Regions from separate parts of the Rhizobium sp. SVR5-9E genome, predicted to be linked through region 2. Evidence: predicted binding sites of a transcription regulator. Region 2 holds the regulator's gene; each other region holds the start of a gene.
The links. The regulator PhoB, encoded in region 2, activates phosphate uptake and scavenging genes when phosphate is short. The targets are predictions, from matches to a motif close to TGTCATNNANCTGTCAT.
Positions count from the first base shown of each region.

Region 1: ACPYOJ_RS15785 (esterase-like activity of phytase family protein) is a predicted target of PhoB. The motif match lies at 2,451-2,467, and genes of this name have one in related genera.
Region 3: ACPYOJ_RS22460 (NAD-glutamate dehydrogenase) is a predicted target of PhoB. The motif match lies at 1,752-1,768, and genes of this name have one in related genera.
Region 4: ACPYOJ_RS03055 (UDP-2,3-diacylglucosamine diphosphatase) is a predicted target of PhoB. The motif match lies at 2,362-2,378, and genes of this name have one in related genera.

Region 1 covers NZ_JBNDHS010000030.1:40,737-45,036, forward strand. Annotated here, with positions in the region: gene ACPYOJ_RS15775 (AI-2E family transporter) at 1-516, opposite strand, end outside; gene ACPYOJ_RS15780 (OsmC family protein) at 751-1,206, shown strand; gene ACPYOJ_RS15785 (esterase-like activity of phytase family protein) at 1,223-2,362, opposite strand; gene parE (DNA topoisomerase IV subunit B) at 2,516-4,300, opposite strand, start outside.
Region 2 covers NZ_JBNDHS010000021.1:10,654-14,953, reverse strand. Annotated here, with positions in the region: gene ACPYOJ_RS12560 (acetylornithine transaminase) at 34-1,233, opposite strand; gene ACPYOJ_RS12555 (GcrA family cell cycle regulator) at 1,650-2,183, shown strand; gene phoB (phosphate regulon transcriptional regulator PhoB) at 2,250-2,933, opposite strand; gene phoU (phosphate signaling complex protein PhoU) at 2,968-3,681, opposite strand; gene pstB (phosphate ABC transporter ATP-binding protein PstB) at 3,724-4,300, opposite strand, start outside.
Region 3 covers NZ_JBNDHS010000056.1:23,173-27,472, forward strand. Annotated here, with positions in the region: gene ACPYOJ_RS22460 (NAD-glutamate dehydrogenase) at 1-1,558, opposite strand, end outside; gene pdxY (pyridoxal kinase PdxY) at 1,825-2,703, shown strand; gene ACPYOJ_RS22470 (carbonic anhydrase) at 2,776-3,417, shown strand; gene ACPYOJ_RS22475 (lytic murein transglycosylase) at 3,435-4,256, opposite strand.
Region 4 covers NZ_JBNDHS010000003.1:112,247-116,546, forward strand. Annotated here, with positions in the region: gene ACPYOJ_RS03050 (NADP-dependent malic enzyme) at 1-2,239, opposite strand, end outside; gene ACPYOJ_RS03055 (UDP-2,3-diacylglucosamine diphosphatase) at 2,410-3,267, shown strand; gene ACPYOJ_RS03060 (MFS transporter) at 3,411-4,300, shown strand, end outside.

The DNA.
Region 1 (4,300 bases), on a different contig from region 2:
ACGATAGATATTGCCGAGATGGGCACCGCTGATGACCTGAACGAGTTCGCCGAGCGACCCGGGGCTACCAACGTATTTCGTCCAGAGTTCATCGAGGTAAGGCCCTGCAAACGGCAGCGCAAGGATCCATTGCGGCGTAGACGCGCCCTGCCGGTTGGTCTGAACGACCCAGGCAAACCATTCACGCACTTCGCCTGTGGTGTAGGTAACCGCAAGCCCGATCGGGATGACCAGAAAGGTGATGATCAGAAGGATCGCGATCGTGGCGGCGATCGTTGTGTTGCCGCCGACGCGGCCGAGAAGCTTGCGATAAAGCGGCCAACTCGCAAAGCCGATGACGAGTGCTGCCAGAACTGGAATAACAAAGCCATGGAAGAAATAGACGCCCGCAGCAACGATGAGGATCAAAAGCCAGCGAGCGGCCGAAATCGACGGGATCAGCGGCGTGCGCGTGGGCGCAGACGGGCCAAGCCACCGCGTTTCGCCTGGCAGTCTCTTGTTGTTCGAAAGGCTCACGTCGTTTTTATTTCCTTCTTGTTCTCATGGATATGCGCTCTACGGCGCCCGGACGCAAGCATATCGATCATTTAAGTCGGAGCTTTTGCGATCACTGACGCAGCCCGCAGCTTCAGGGTGCCGCATATCTCAATCCTCTGTACGAAATGTGACGAAGTTTTCTTTCAGAGTCTTGATGACCGGCGAAAATAGTACAGGTTGGATCAACGGCATCGAAAGCTATGGTTGGGGACTATGACGTTATTTTCAGCGGAAGTTTCATGGCAGCGCGGTGAGGGCAGCTTTACGGACGGCAAATACAGCCGCGGCCATACATGGAATTTCGACGGAGGCCTTTCGGTACCTGCCTCGGCATCTCCGCACAACGTGCCGCTTCCGTACTCGGTCGCCGAGAATGTCGATCCCGAGGAAGCCTATGTAGCGGCGCTCTCCAGCTGCCACATGCTCTTCTACCTTTGGCTTGCATCGAAGAAGGGCATTGCTATCGACAGCTATGTCGATAACGCGACGGGCATCATGGAGAAGGTCGACGGAAAAATGCTTGTCAGCCACGTCGAGCTGAAGCCGAGCGTTGTCTATTCAGGCGAGGCGCCGAGCCGTGAAACCGAGGAGAAGCTCCATCACGAAGCCCACGAACTCTGCTTCCTCGCTAATTCCGTCAAGACGAAGATAGACGTTCGCCTCGGCTAGCGGCGCCATCTCTCCGTTACGATTGCGGACGGTGCAATAGTTTGAAGGCGTAGAACTGCGTCTTTTGCCCGGTCGAGAAATTGTTGTCGGAACCGAGGATCAGGACGTCGCTGCCGTCCTTCGCCCTGCCTATCGCCATCGACTCGATGTTATCCGGCACCAGGCCGGCGGCGCGCAGATCGAGCACCTGGCTCTTGCGGACGGGAACGATGCGCTGATCGGTCCTGGCGAGAGAAGCGATGGCCGAGACGTCGGTGGCGCCGTCGAGGTCCAGCATGAAGATCTTAACGTTGTTGCCGAAGCCTTGGGCGTAGCTGCGCTCGACGGCGAGCAGGCGGTGGTCGTCGAGTGCGACGATCTCCGCCATGCCGTTGTCGTTGCCGCCAATGGGCTTTGTGGCAGCCTGCGGGATCGGCGAGATTGGATAGACATACTGCGCCTTCGGTTCGCCAGTCGCCCCGTCATAGCGGATAATGCGCGACAGGCTGCCGTTGACGAGCGAGGCCGCCGGACCGTCCTGGTAGAGCGCAGCTTCGACGCCGACGAACACATCACCGTCGGGTGCGACCGCAAGATCCTCGAAGGCGAGATTGTCGCGGATGCCGGTCGATTTGTCGGCCGTCGGCGCGAAGCCTTCCGGCAGCTTGAATTCGCGCACAAAAGCACCGTCCGGCGAGGCGACGCGGACGAAGGGGGCGATCAGCGCCTTGCCGTCGCCTTCGCTACCCCAATAGACGCCGTCCCGGCCGAGGCGGATCGATTCCGGGTCAACGGTGCGGGCGGCGAAGGGTTCACCGTTCTTGTCCTGCAGCGTCACCTGCTTGACGACGGAAACGCCCTTGAGGCCGGAGCCGTCAACATCGACGTCGAGCTCATAGAAGCGAGCTGGGCCTTTTTCGGAGCGGTCGTCGCTGATGGCGATGTAATGGCCGGTCGCCGGGTCGAAGTCGAGACCGGAAATGCCGCCGAATTCGACGCCGTTTTCCATGTGACCGGTCGGGATGACGAATTCACCGAGATAAGAAAAGGAGATCCCGGCCGCGCAATCGCCGAACGGGCAAGGCGTCTCGAAGGTTGCGCCGATCGTGGTGGCGTGGAGGCTGGCGGCGCTGGACAGGAGAGCAACAGCGATAGTCGCGAGAAAACGCTTGGTCATGGCGAACATCCGGCTGGCGAGGAGGTTGATGAGCAGAACAGGCCGACGGGATCCCCTTTAAAGGATCGGCCCCGCCAGTCGCGTCGCTTGTCATGCACCGGTTGTTTGACGGAGTTGTTACGATTCTTCGTCAATTTCGTGAAATAGCGAAGCTCAGATATCGAGGTTTTCGGCAAAGGCGGCACGGTCCTGAATGAAGCGGAAGCGCGCGTCAGGCTTCGTGCCCATAAGGTCGTCCACGGCGGCACGGGTTCCCTCGAAATCGACCTCGTCGATCAGCACCCGCAGCAGCGTTCGCTTGCTCGGGTCCATCGTGGTTTCCTTGAGCTGCGCGGGTAGCATTTCACCAAGGCCCTTGAACCGGCTGATTTCGATCTTTCCCTTGCCCTTGAATTGCGTTTCCATCAGTTCCTGCCGATGGGCGTCGTCGCGTGCGTAGGCTGATTTGGCGCCTTGGGTGATCTTGTAGAGCGGCGGTACAGCGAGGAAGAGGTGACCGCCGCGGATCAGTTCCGGCATCTCCTGATAGAAGAAAGTGATCAGCAATGACGCGATGTGGGCCCCGTCTACGTCGGCATCGGTCATCACGATGATGCGCTCGTAGCGCAGGTCCTCATCGCGATACTTGGAGCGAGTGCCGCAGCCGAGCGCCTGAACGAGATCCGCAAGCTGCTGGTTGGCGCCTAACTTTTCGCGGCCGGCGCTCGCAACGTTCAGGATCTTGCCGCGCAACGGCAGGATTGCCTGATTGGCGCGGTTGCGCGCCTGCTTGGCGGAGCCACCTGCCGAGTCACCTTCGACGATGAAGAGTTCGGCGCCCTGGGCCGTGTTCTGCGCGCAATCGGCCAGTTTGCCCGGAAGGCGCAGTTTGCGCACGGCGGTCTTGCGGGTGACTTCCTTTTCCTTGCGGCGGCGGAGACGCTCCTCGGCGCGTTCGATCACCCAGTCGAGCAGCTTTGCAGCCTCGTTGGGATTGTCCGCCAGATAATGGTCGAAGGGATCGCGAAGCGCGTTTTCGACTATGCGCTGTGCCTCGACGGTCGCCAGCCTGTCCTTGGTCTGGCCGACGAATTCCGGTTCGCGGATGAACACCGACAACATGCCGACCGCCGAAATCATCACGTCGTCGGTGGTGATCTGCGCTGCGCGTTTGTTCTGCGTCAGATCGGCGTATGCTTTCAGCCCCTTGGTCAGAGCGATGCGCAGACCCGCCTCATGCGTGCCGCCCTCGGGCGTCGGAATGGTGTTGCAATAGGAGTGGATCTGCTGGTCGCCACCATACCAGGTGATCGCCCATTCGAGCGAACCGTGGCCGCTCGCCTTTTCGCTCTTGCCGGCGAAGATTTCGCGGGTGACGGTAAATTCCTTGCCCATCGTCGCCTGCAGGTAGTCCTTCAGCCCGCCGGGGAAGTGGAAGACGGCCTTGTCCGGAATTTCGGAACCCTGCGGAAGCACGCCTTCATCGCAGCTCCAGCGGATCTCCACGCCCCCGAAGAGATAGGCCTTGGAGCGCGCCATACGGAAGACACGCGCCGCCTCGAACTTCGCGTGCTCGCCGAAGATCTGCGGATCGGGGTGGAACCGCACGCGCGTCCCGCGGCGGTTGTGCACGTCGCCAAGCTCTTCGAGACCGCCCTGCGGCAAGCCGCGGGAGAAGCGCTGTCGGTAAAGCTTGCGGTTACGCGCGACTTCGACTTCGAGATAGTCAGAGAGCGCGTTGACCACTGAAACGCCGACGCCGTGCAGACCGCCCGAGGTTTCATAAGCCTTTCCGTCGAACTTTCCGCCCGCATGCAGCTTCGTCATGATCACTTCGAGCGTCGATTTGCCCGGGACCTGCGGGTGGTTTTCCACCGGAATGCCGCGGCCGTTGTCCGAGACGGTTAGATAGCCGTGGACATCGAGATGCACCTCGATGAAGTTTGCGTGACCGGCGAC
Region 2 (4,300 bases):
TACCTGTCTGCTCCGCAAGGAGCGTCCGTCCATTCAAGCCGTCTTCTTGGTCTTCTGCGCGCGAATGCTTTCTGCAGCACGCTCGAGGCGAGAAAGCCCTTCGCGAGCCTCCTCCGCCGTGACGACGAGTGGCGGAAGCAGGCGGATAACGTTGTCGCCCGCCGGAACCCCAAGCAGACGAGCGGCGCGAATAGCCTGCAGCAGTTCGGATGATGGAACCGCTGCCTTGACCCCAAGCAACAGGCCCTCGCCGCGCACATCCTCAATCACGTCCGGATAGCGATCCTTGAGCGAGGCAAGGCCCTGGCGGAAGACGAGCGCCACCTCACGCACGTGCTCAAGGAAGCCCTCGGCAAGAATGACGTCGAGCACTGCGCTGCCGACCGCCATCGCAAGCGGATTGCCGCCGTAGGTGGAGCCGTGGGTGCCGACCTTCATGCCGGAGGCTGCCTCCGCCGTCGCAAGGCAGGCGCCAAGCGGGAAGCCGCCGCCGATACCCTTTGCGACCGCCATGATGTCCGGTGTGACGCCGGACCATTCGTAGGCAAACAGCTTGCCCGTACGGCCGACACCGGTCTGAACCTCGTCCAGGATCAGCAGCAGGCCCTTCTCGTCGCAAATCTGGCGCAGCGCCCTCATGAACTCGTTGGTCGCCGGGCGGATGCCGCCTTCGCCCTGTACCGGCTCGATGAGGATGCCGGCGGTCGCGTCCGTGATGGCGGCTCGGACTGCCTCGATATCGCCAAAGGGAACCTGGTCGAAGCCCGGCGACTTCGGGCCAAAACCCTCCAGATACTTCTCCTGGCCGCCAGCAGCGATCGTCGCCAGCGTGCGGCCATGGAAGGCACCTTCAAAGGTAATGATATGGAAGCGCTCGGGATGGCCCTTGGAATACTGATATCGGCGCGCCGTTTTGATCGCGCATTCGAGCGCCTCTGCCCCTGAATTGGTGAAGAACACCTTATCGGCGAAAGTGACGTCCGTCAGCCGCTTTGCAAGCGCTTCCTGCCCGGGAATTTCATAGATGTTCGATAGGTGCCAGACCTTGTCGGCCTGCGCCTTCAAAGCCTGGACGACGTGCGGATTGCTGTGGCCGACCGACGTCACGGCAACGCCTGCCCCAAAGTCCAGATAACGTTCGCCGCTTTCGGTTATCAGCCAGACGCCCTCACCTCGCTCGAACCGCAGAGGGGCACGAGAATAGGTGTCATATAGCGGCGCGGCTTCAGCCATGGCGCGGTCTCCTGTCGAGGTTGGGGCAACCGGACTCCGGCTAAAAACCGGGTCCAAAAAATTAAAAATGCCGCCTTTCGGCGGCGAGTGACACTATTTACTTTTCGCACTGCAATGTCAACAAACTGCGAGTTTACCGCGTGCTGCAACATAAAGCCAAAGGAACTTATTTTATTAACAGCTAATGTTGCAGAAATGACTCGCACGGCCAGCAAGTTGGGGAAAACTTGAAATTCGATTCATCCGGATTCCCGCGACTCTTGTCACGGAGTCAGCCTCACACTAGGTTAAAACTCAATTACTAGACTGCATGCGGCGGAACTAGTCACCAAAATTAGTCAAGCGTTTCCTGCTTCGGACACATCCGAGGCAATGGTGAGGGATTCTGCCTTCACAACGCTAATCGGAGACAGGGCATGAACTGGACAGACGAGCGTGTCGAAAAACTCAAGAAGCTTTGGTCCGAAGGGCTGAGCGCGAGCCAGATCGCCGCACAGCTCGGCGGCGTGAGCAGAAACGCAGTCATCGGCAAGGTCCACAGGCTTAGCCTTCCCGGCCGCGCCAAAGCCGGCGGCACTGCGACGACGGTGCGCGCGCCGAAGCGCAATACCTCGGCTCCCCGCGCGCCGAACTATGCCTCGCGGATTGCAACCCGCACGGTCACGCGCCAGTTGGGCGCGACGATGCTCAAGGAAGAGATCGAAGTCGACCTGATGGCGGAAATGGAATATCGTCCGGCCGCGAACGTGGTCGTACCGATTTCCCGCCGTCTTGGCCTGACCGAGCTTACTGAACGCACCTGCAAGTGGCCGGTCGGCGATCCGCTGAAGGATGATTTCCATTTCTGCGGCTGCGAAAGCAACGACTCTTCTCCCTATTGCAGCTACCATCAACGCCTGGCTTATCAGCCGGTCAACGAGCGCCGCCGGGCAGCCGCCCGCGCAAACTAAGCCGGATAAGAGACAAAAAATAACGGGCCTCGCGGCCCGTTTTTTATTTCCTCATGGGAGCGGCAATCAGGCTTCCATCGAATATCCAGCGCCGCGGACCGTGCGGATGACATCCTGCATGTTGGAGAAGTTCAGCGCCTTGCGCAGGCGACCGACATGGACATCGACCGTGCGCTCGTCGACGTAGATGTCGTGGCCCCAGACGCCGTCCAGAAGCTGGGAGCGCGAGAAAACGCGGCCGGGCGACGACATCAGGAACTCCAACAGGCGGAATTCGGTCGGGCCGAGCCGGACTTCGCGGCTCTTGCGATGAACACGATGGGTCTCGCGGTCGAGCTCTATGTCACCGCATTTCAGGACCGTGGAGAGGACCTCGGGCTTGGCGCGGCGCAGCATCGCCTTGACGCGGGCAACGAGTTCAGGTGTCGAGAACGGCTTGACGACATAGTCGTCAGCTCCGGTCGAAAGACCGCGCACGCGCTCGCTCTCCTCGCCGCGGGCTGTCAGCATGATGATCGGCAGACGCTCGGTCTCCGGCCGCATCCGAAGGCGGCGGCAGAGCTCTATGCCGGACACGCCCGGCAGCATCCAATCCAGGATCAGAATGTCCGGCGTCCGTTCCTGAAGGCGTATCTCGGCCTCGTCACCACGCAGGATGGTATCAACTTCAAAACCTTCGGCTTCAAGATTATAGCGAAGGAGCACGCTGAGTGCCTCTTCGTCTTCAACGACTGCAACTCTCGGGATCATTCGATTACTGTCTCCTGGGGGCCGGATTCGGAGGTTATTCCGTTACCGCGCCGACGGTGTTGGCGGTATCGTCCTTCGGACGCTCGCCTTCCGGCTGGGCACCGGTCGCCATGTAATAAATGGTTTCGGCAATATTGGTGGCGTGGTCACCGATGCGTTCGATATTCTTCGCGCAGAAGAGAAGATGCGTGCAACTGGTGATGTTGCGCGGATCCTCCATCATGTATGTCAAAAGCTCGCGAAACAGCGAAGTGTACATCGCATCGATTTCTTCATCGCGCTCGCGGATCGACTTGGCCTTGTCGGCCGCTCGGCTCGTGTAGACGTCGAGCACTTCCTTGAGCTGGACGAGCGCCAGTTCGGAAAGGTGCTCCAGGCCGCGCGCGAGCTTTCGCGGAACGCCGGCGCTCTGAACGGCGATGACACGCTTGGCAGTGTTCTTGCCGAGATCGCCGACGCGCTCGAGATCAGCCGCGATGCGAATCGAGCCCATGATTTCGCGAAGGTCGGAAGCCATCGGCTGCCGGCGTGCAATCGTGACCACCGCCTTTTCGCCGATCTCGCGCTCGGCATGGTCGAGGATCACGTCGTCCGAGATGACCTTCTGCGCCAAGGCGGTATCGCTATTCACCAGCGCTCGGACAGCGTCCGATACCATCTGTTCGGCAAGTCCGCCCATCTCCGAGATGCGGCGGGACAGGAATTTGAGATCGTCGTCGTACGCAGAAAAAATATGTGTCGATGCCATGGGGAACGTCCTTGATTGTCTCTACATTTCTGACGCCAAAGATCAGCCGAAGCGGCCCATGATGTAGTCCTGGGTGCGCTGATCGTCCGGATTGGTGAACATCTTGTCGGTATCATTCTCCTCGACGAGATTGCCGAGGTGAAACATAGCGGTTCGCTGCGAAACACGGGCAGCCTGCTGCATGGAGTGCGTCACGATGACGATCGTGAAATTCTCGCGCAGCTCATGGATCAGCTCTTCGACCTTCGCGGTGGCGATCGGATCGAGCGCCGAGCACGGCTCGTCCATCAGAATGACTTCGGGGCTGACGGCAACGGCGCGGGCAATGCAGAGGCGCTGCTGCTGGCCGCCGGACAGCCCGGTGCCGGTTTCGTGCAGGCGATCCTTGACTTCGTTCCAAAGGCCGGCGCGCTGCAGGCTGTGTTCAACGATCTGGTCCAGATCGGCCTTCGACTTCGCAAGACCATGGATGCGCGGACCGTAGGCGACGTTCTCATAGATCGACTTCGGGAAAGGGTTCGGCTTCTGGAAGACCATGCCGACGCGAGCACGAAGTTCGACGACGTCGATATCCGGATCGTAGATATCGTCGCCGTCGAGAGTGATTTTGCCGGTAACG
Region 3 (4,300 bases), on a different contig from region 2:
CGGCAACCGTTTCTTCCGGCGTGAAGGAATCCTGGAAAGCGTTGCTGACGCCGATCCTTGGCGCCTTCGGTCCGGCCAGCGCCTCAAAGCGATCGTCCCAGCGGGCGGTGATGGCGCGGATTGCCTCTTCGAGCCTTGCTTGCGGGACGCGCGGTGTTTTTCCGCCGGACCGGCCGATGATGAAGTGCACCCTGGCAACGCGGCCTTCCGGAAAGGCCGGATAGTAGGCAGAGACCCGACCGTCATATACCGTCTTCAGGTAGTTGCCGATCTTTTCCCGAACGATGGAATCGTATTCTTCGCGGGGCACATAGACGATGACTGAAACAAACCGGTCGAAATGGTCAATGCGCGGCAGAACTCGGACGCGCGGCCGGTCTGCAAGTTCGTTGATTTGCTCGGCGAATTTCGCAAGCAATGTCGTATCGATCTGGAAAAGATCGTCACGTGGATAAGATTCCAACGTGTTGTCGAGCATCCGGCCGGAATGGCTCATCGGATCAAAGCCGAAATGGTCTTTCACCTTGGCGATCTTGGATCGGATGAGCGGAATTTCCGATGCGAATGCGGTGTAGGCCGTGGAGGTGAATAGGCCGACGATGCGCAGTTCACCCGTGACGTTTCCGTCCTTGTCGAAGCGCTTGACGCCGACATAGTCCATATAAGCGCGGCGGTGGACGACGGATTTCACGTTCGCCTTTGTGACGATCAAAAAGTCCGGGCCGTCGAGAAAGGCCAGGATCTCCGGTGTTGTCGTTACGGCGTCCTTGCCGGTACGCAGGACCAAAACGTCCGGATTGGAAAGGATTCCGAGCCCTGTGCCCTTGCCCCGCTCGACCTTCGCCTCGCTGCCCTTGCCGGAATAGACATACTCGCGCATGCCGAGGAAGGTAAAGTTTTCGTCGCGTAGCCAAGTCAGGAAAGCCAGTGCCTCGTCGCGATCGGCCTTCTTGCGGCTGGCATTGTAGCTGCTGAGTTCGGCAATGACCGTGTCGAGCTTGGAAAGCATAGGCTTCCAGTCGGAAACGGCCTGATGAACCTGCTCCAGCACACCGAGTACGCGCTGCCGGAGATCGGCGGATTGCTCGGCAGTCAGGGGCGAGATGTGAAGCTGAATATGGCTGACACGTTGTTCAGGATCGCTTGGTTCCTCGGCGGAATAAAGCACCGGCGCCTTGCCAGGCTCGATCACCAGGATCGGATGCACGGCCATATAGAGATCGCGGTAAGTGCTCGTAACCTCACCCATGACCGATTCGTAAAGGAACGGCATGTTGCGATCGGTGATCGTCAGGACCGAGACGGCCACGCCGGCGGGCTCAACATCGGGGAGCGTGTCAATACTGACGCGAGGCGCCTTGCCATCCCAGGCCGAAAGCTCCTTTGCGGAATGAATGGCGGAAAGCGCCAGCATCTCAGGCGTATAGCAATCGAGGTCATCTCCGCTTGCCCGGCCGAAAAGAATCTCCGGATCGAGATGCTGCTCGCCCGTCGCCGCAGCGATCTTCCGCGCGCTTTCGATCGGCTTTTCCCGTCGAGGATTGTTTCTGACAGCCATTTTGAGAGTTCCCCAGTTTGCGTGATTTCCTGCAAGTTAGCAGAAGATTTGTCGAAAAAATCTCTAAAAGAGGCCTCGCGACAGCAGCTTTCGTGCGTTTTTGACCCGCTTTGGATAAAATTCTGGAAGATTCTCCAAATTCCGGATCAGTCGATTCCGAAGCCTGCCAATTCGGCGAGAATTTCATGCATCGATGAAGAATGGTTGACAGCCGCGCGGCAAAAGGATCATCAACAGCGCGTCGAATTCAGGGTCTAAAATCAATCATGTCGGATATCAGCCAAGCAGGAACGGTGATCGTCATCTCCAGCCATGTCGTTCGCGGTTCAGTCGGCAATCGTGCGGCCGTCTTTGCCCTCGAAACGCTCGGCCATCAGGTTTGGGCCCTGCCGACGATCGTTCTGCCCTGGCATCCCGGCCACGGACGCTCGACACGGCTCACTTTTGCGGAGGCTGATTTCGATGCAGCCATCGACGATCTCATTCGTGCGCCATGGATCGGAGAGGTAAAAGCAGTGCTGTCGGGCTATTTCGGCAATGCTGCGCAGGCTCGTTCCGTTGCCCGTCTCGTCAGCGCCTTGCGCGCAACAAATCCGGACCTGTTCTATGTCTGCGATCCGGTCATGGGCGATCTCGGCGGTCTCTATGTGCCGGAAGCGACGGCGGCAGCGATCCGCGACCACCTCATTCCGCTTGCTTCGCTGGCGACACCCAACCGTTATGAACTTGCCTGGATGGCAGGTGCGCCACTGGAGGACAACACGGCGGTCATGGAGGCGGCCCTCTCGCTCGGTCCCTCACGCATGCTTGTCACCTCCGCTGTCCCGATGATGGCGGGAGGGACGGGAAATCTCTATCTCTCCGGCCGCCACGCGCTGCTTGCCGAACATCGCGTCATCGACAATCCGCCGAATGGGTTGGGCGATCTTCTGGCGGCGGTCTTTCTCTCGCGGCTTCTTTCCGGAATGGATGACGAAAAAGCGCTGCAGCTTGCGACGGCCAGTGTTTACGAAGTGCTGGCGCGCGCGGTCAAACGCGGCAGCGACGAGCTCACGCTGGCAAGCGATTCTTCAAGCCTTTCGACGCCGATGGCCATGGTGCAGATGCGCCACCTCATGCATCCCGCGCAGCGGCGGAGGAATTAGCCGCAGGCGGTAGCTGCGCATTTCGCGCCTGCGGTAGTTGATCTTCCGGCGTTCGCGCGCTAATCGGAAGTCATGCAGCGTTTTCCAACCCCTCTTCTGGACGGTTACCGCAACTTCATGAACGGGCGGTATGCCGACGCTCGCGACCGCTACAGGACGCTGGCTGAAAACGGCCAGAACCCGACCACCCTGGTCATTGCCTGTTGCGATTCCCGCGCCGCGCCGGAGCTCATCTTCGATGCCGGCCCAGGCGAGCTTTTCGTCATCCGCAACGTTGCCAATCTCGTTCCGCCCTATGAGCCGGACGGTCATTTCCATGCTACCTCGGCGGCGCTGGAATTTGCCGTCCAGGCGCTGAAGGTGACGGATATCGTGGTGATGGGTCATGGCCGTTGCGGCGGCATTCGCGCAGCGCTCGACCCGAACGCCGAACCTCTTTCTCCCGGCGATTTCATCGGCCGCTGGATGTCCCTGGTGAAGGACGCCGCCGAGCAGATCGGCAGCAACGACATCATGACCCAGACCGAGCGCCAGACGGCTCTCGAACGCGTTTCGATCCGCAACTCCATCACTAATCTGCGTACCTTCCCGGAGGTCAAGGCGCTCGAGAAAGAAGGCAAGATCGCCCTTCACGGCGCCTGGTTCGACATCTCAACCGGGGAATTGTGGGTCATGGACGCGGAGACACGCGACTTCATTCGCCCGGAAGTATAGCGCCTCCGGGCAGAAGCTTACTGGCCGTCGATCTGCTGGCCGATATAGGCGATTGCCTGCTGATACACCGTCGCGGCGTTCCAGCCCGCGATCGCCCCAAAATTCGGCTGACCGGGCTGATAACCGGCGCCGGCCTGCCAGCCGTGGCCTCTGAGAAAGTTCGCGGTCGAAGCCAAGGCGTCAGCGCGTGAGCCGACCATGTCGACACGGCCGTCGCCATCGCCATCAGCGCCGAAACGGACGACATTGCGTGGCAGGAACTGTGTCTGGCCGATTTCGCCATGGGCCGCACCGCGGGCCTGTGGGTTCAGGTAGCCTTCGGAGACGAGCTGCAGCGCTGCATAAAGCTGATCGGTGAAATAATCGGAGCGACGGCAGTCGTAAGCGAGCGTCGAAACGGCGGACAGCGTATGCTGGTTGCCCATATAGCTGCCAAACCCGGTTTCCATACCCCAAATCGCAATCAGCGGGCCGGCCGGGACGCCGAAGCGGCGCTCGATGGAGGCAAACAGTGCCTGATTGGAGCGCTTCACGCCCCTGCCCCGGGAAATGATCGCCGCCCCGCCCCGCTTCTTCATGAAGGCGTCGAAGGACAGCTTGAAGCTCTTCTGGCCGCGGTCGGCGGCGATGGTTTGCCTGTTATAGTTTACGTTGGCGAAGGCCCGGTTCAGGACCGATGGGCTGACGCCATTGGCCGCTGCTTCCTGCTTGAAATCGGCTACCCAGGCTTCGAAGCCTGCGCCGTTGGTGCCGCACTGGGCAGCTTTTGCCGCTGCCGGAACAGTGTGGAGCGCGCCCGCCGCCGCGATGGCCGCCACGAGGAATTTTGTCATGCGCATGAGAAACCCCGATCTCGATCTGCATAAGCCTAGCGCCGGGCAAG
Region 4 (4,300 bases), on a different contig from region 2:
ACAGGATATGCGCAGGCTGCGCGGTTCCAAGCAGAATCGGGCCGACATGAAGCGCATCCATCATCGTGCGGACGATGCCGAGCGAAATGTTGGCGGCATCGAGATTCGGGAAGAGCAGGAGATTGGCTTCGCCGGTCAGGGCGCTATTCGGCATGGCGCGCTTGCGCAGTGTTTCCGATAGCGCCGAGCCGCCCTGCATTTCACCGTCGACCTCGAGTTCGGGGGCACGCTTGCGCACGAGCTGCAGGGCGTCGCGCATCTTTCGGGCGCTCTCGGAGTCGCGGGAGCCGAAATTCGAATGACAGATCAGCGCGGCCTTCGGCGTTATGCCGAAGCGGCGAACTTCCTCGGCCGCGAGAAGGGCGATCTCGGCGATCTCATCATGCGTCGGATTGTATTTCACGAAAGTATCGGCGAAGAAAACCGGTCCTTTCTGGGTGATCAGCAGGCTGAGGCCGGCAAAGGTGCAGACGCCCGGCCGCCTGCCGATGATCTGGCCTACGTCCTTGAGGTGGCGGTCGAACCGGCCTTCGACGCCGCAGATGAGGGCATCGGCCTCGCCGCGCTTCACCGACAAGGCGCCGATGACGGTGGTGTTGGTGCGCACGATGGTGCGGGCGGCCTCCGGATTGATGCCCGCACGACCGACGAGGGCGAAGTAGTCGTCGACGTAGTCGCGGTAACGGGGGTCGTCTTCGGGGTTTACCACGGCGAAATCGACATTCGGGCGAATGCGGATGCCGAAGCGCTTCAGGCGCGCCTCGATAACCGATGGACGGCCGATCAGGATCGGCTCGCCGATCTTTTCTTCCAGCAGTACCTGGGCCGCACGCAGGACGCGCTCGTCTTCGCCTTCCGCGAAAATGACGCGCTTCTTGTCGGCAGTCTTGGCGCTCGTGAAGATCGGCTTCATGACGAAGCCCGAGCGCCAGACGAAGCGGTTCAGCTGATCGAGATAGGCGTCGAAATCGGCGATCGGCCGCGATGCAACGCCGGTCTCGGCGGCCGCCTTGGCGACAGCCGGAGCGATGCGCAGGATGAGACGCGGATCGAAGGGCGAGGGGATGAGGTAATCAGGACCGAAGACCGGCGTCTCGCCGGAATAGGCGCGGGCGGCGACGTCCGATACTTCCTCGCGGGCAAGCCCGGCAATCGCCTTGACGGCGGCCATCTTCATCTGTTCGTTGATGGCCGTGGCGCCACAATCGAGCGCGCCGCGGAAGATGTAGGGGAAGCAGAGGACGTTGTTCACCTGGTTCGGGAAGTCGGACCGGCCGGTGCAGATCATCGCGTCGGGGCGGGCCGCACGCGCAAGCTCCGGCATGATCTCGGGCGTCGGGTTGGCGAGCGCCATGATGAGTGGCTTCTCGGCCATCTGCGCGAGCAGTTCCGGTTTCAAGACGCCGGCTGCAGAAAGGCCAAGGAAGACGTCGGCGCCGCCGATGCTGTCGGCGAGCACGCGCTTGTCGGTCTTTTGGGCATAGACCTCCTTCCACTCGTCCATCAGCACGTTGCGGCCGTCATAGACCAGTCCCTCGATGTCGTGGACCCAGATGTTCTTCTTCTTGGCACCGAGCTCGACGAGAAGATTGAGGCAGGCGAGCGCCGCGGCACCCGCGCCCGAGGTGACGATCTTGACATCCCCGATCTTCTTGCCGGCCAGTTCCAGACCGTTCAGGACCGCGGCCGCAACGATGATCGCGGTGCCGTGCTGGTCGTCATGGAAGACGGGAATATTCATCTTCTCGCGAAGCTGGCGCTCGACCTCGAAGCATTCCGGCGCCTTGATGTCCTCGAGGTTGATGCCGCCGAAGGTCGGTTCGAGCGAGGATACGGTGGAAACCATCTGGTCGACGGTGGACGCGTCGATTTCGATGTCGAACACGTCGATGCCGGCAAACTTCTTGAAGAGAACCGCCTTGCCTTCCATCACCGGCTTAGAAGCGAGCGGGCCGATATTCCCGAGGCCGAGAACGGCGGTGCCGTTAGAGATAACGGCAACCAGATTGGCGCGCGAGGTGTAATCGGCGGCGGTTTCCGGATTGTCGCGGATCGCAAGGCAGGGTGCTGCGACGCCCGGGGAATAGGCAAGCGCGAGGTCGCGCTGATTGCCGAGCGGCTTGGTCGCCTGAATTTCGAGTTTGCCGGGACGGGGATAACGGTGGAAGAAAAGCGCCTGTTCGTCGAGGTTTCCGCCCGTTTCATTTTTGTCCGTCTTGGATTTTTCCTGATGATCCATTGCCGTCTCCACTACCGCACTTACACTTTTCCGAGACTCCTCCATACAACAATCGGCTGAGCGGGCCAGTCAGAATTTCGGCATCGACGTGGAAATCGCGCAGGCGCGACAATGTGCCTTCCTGTCATCTTCCTGAAACACGAGTCTGATTTTGGAAGACCAGATGAACGATGGGGGCGGGCAGGACGCCTGTGAAAGACAATATGGATACCCGACACTTCCGTACTCTCTTCATTTCCGATGTGCATCTCGGCTCCAAGGCGGCGAAGGCAGACTTCCTCATCGATTTCCTTCGGTATCACGAAGCCGATACGATATTTCTCATCGGCGACATCGTCGACGGCTGGCGGCTGAAGCGGAGCTGGTACTGGCCGCAGGTCTGCAACGACGTGGTGCAGAAGCTGCTGCGCAAGGCGCGCAAGGGCACGCGAGTCGTCTATATTCCAGGCAATCACGACGAATTCCTGCGTGACTTCCCGGGCATGCATTTCGGCGGCATCGAAGTGGCTGAGCGCATGATGCACGATGGAGCCGACGGCAAGAAATATCTCATCCTTCACGGAGACGAATTCGACGTCGTCGTGCGCAACGCGCGGCTGCTCGCCTATCTCGGCGATTGGGCCTATGACATGGCGATCCGCATCAATATCGTGCTGGCCGCCATCCGGCGCCGGATGGGCATGCCCTATTGGTCATTCTCCGCCTGGGCGAAGCTGCAGGTAAAGCATGCCGTGAACTTCATCGGAGAGTTTCAGCGCGTGGTCGCCGAGGAAGCGCGCAAGAGCGGTGCTGACGGCGTCATCTGCGGCCATATCCATCATGCCGTAATCGAGGATTTGGACGGCGTGCGCTACATCAACACCGGCGACTGGGTGGAGAGCTGCACGGCGATCGCCGAGCATGAGGACGGCACGTTCGAACTCATTACCTGGCGCTCGATTATGGACTCCCAGGCCATTACGGACGCCCAAGCCATTCCTTTGGCAATCGAGCATCGCGACAGCAAGCTTGAGCCGCAGGCTGCCTGATTTTTTATTGGGAAGGCATCTAGCCGTTGCCTTCCGGCGACAGCCCTACTTATTTTCTAAAACGTTTCAGAGAGGCGATTTCTCGCCATAGTCGCGCTTAGGTTGATGTGCTAGGTGACGCACAGTTTCCTACAGGTCAACCAATGATTCCCGCCCAAAACGCCCCGACAGGTAAGGGGCCGCCGCCGCGCTTTCGGCTGCTCAGCGCCCTGTCTTACTGCGCCCCCCTGATTGTCAACGGCGTCGTTCTTCCCTTCTTTCCCGTCTGGCTCGCGGTCCACAAATTCACGGATCATGAAATTGGTGTCGTTCTGGCGGTGCCGATGGTCGTGCGCGTTCTCGTGGCGCCGATCGTTGCCATGTATGCCGACCGCATGAAGGAGCGTGCCGACGTGTTGCTCTGGTCCGGCGGACTGTCGTTGCTGACGGCGGTGGCGCTCTACTGGACGACAACGTTCTGGCCGGTGCTGATCGTCTTCACGATGCAGGGAGCGACCTTCGCGCCCTATGTGCCGGTCGTGGAGTCGATCGTCATTTCCGGCGTGCGCCGGTGGGGGCTCGACTATGGCTCGATGCGGGTCTGGGGTTCGATCGCCTTCATCGCATCGACGCTGATCGGCGGCGAAATGATCGGCCATTGGGGCGGCTCCATGGTGCTGCCGGTCATGATCTTCGGCTTCGTCGCGACGATGCTGATGGCGATCTACTGTCCGCGCATCGGGCCGACGCGACGGCGCGGCACGCCAGTCGACATACCGGCGGCGACTGGCAGTTCGCTCCGGCAGCCGCATCTTCTGGTGCTGCTTTGGGGCGTCGCGATACAGCAGTCGAGCCATGCGGTGCTCTACGCGTTTGCCTCGATCTACTGGCACCAGCTTGGTTTTTCGGGAACCGAGGTCGGCATTCTCTGGAGCGCCGGCGTCGCCTCCGAGGTTATGGTCTTCTTCGTTTCAAAGCACCTCAACCGCCGCTTCAGCGCCTGGACGCTCATCCGGATCGGCTGTGCCGTGTGCATCTGCCGCTGGATCCTGTT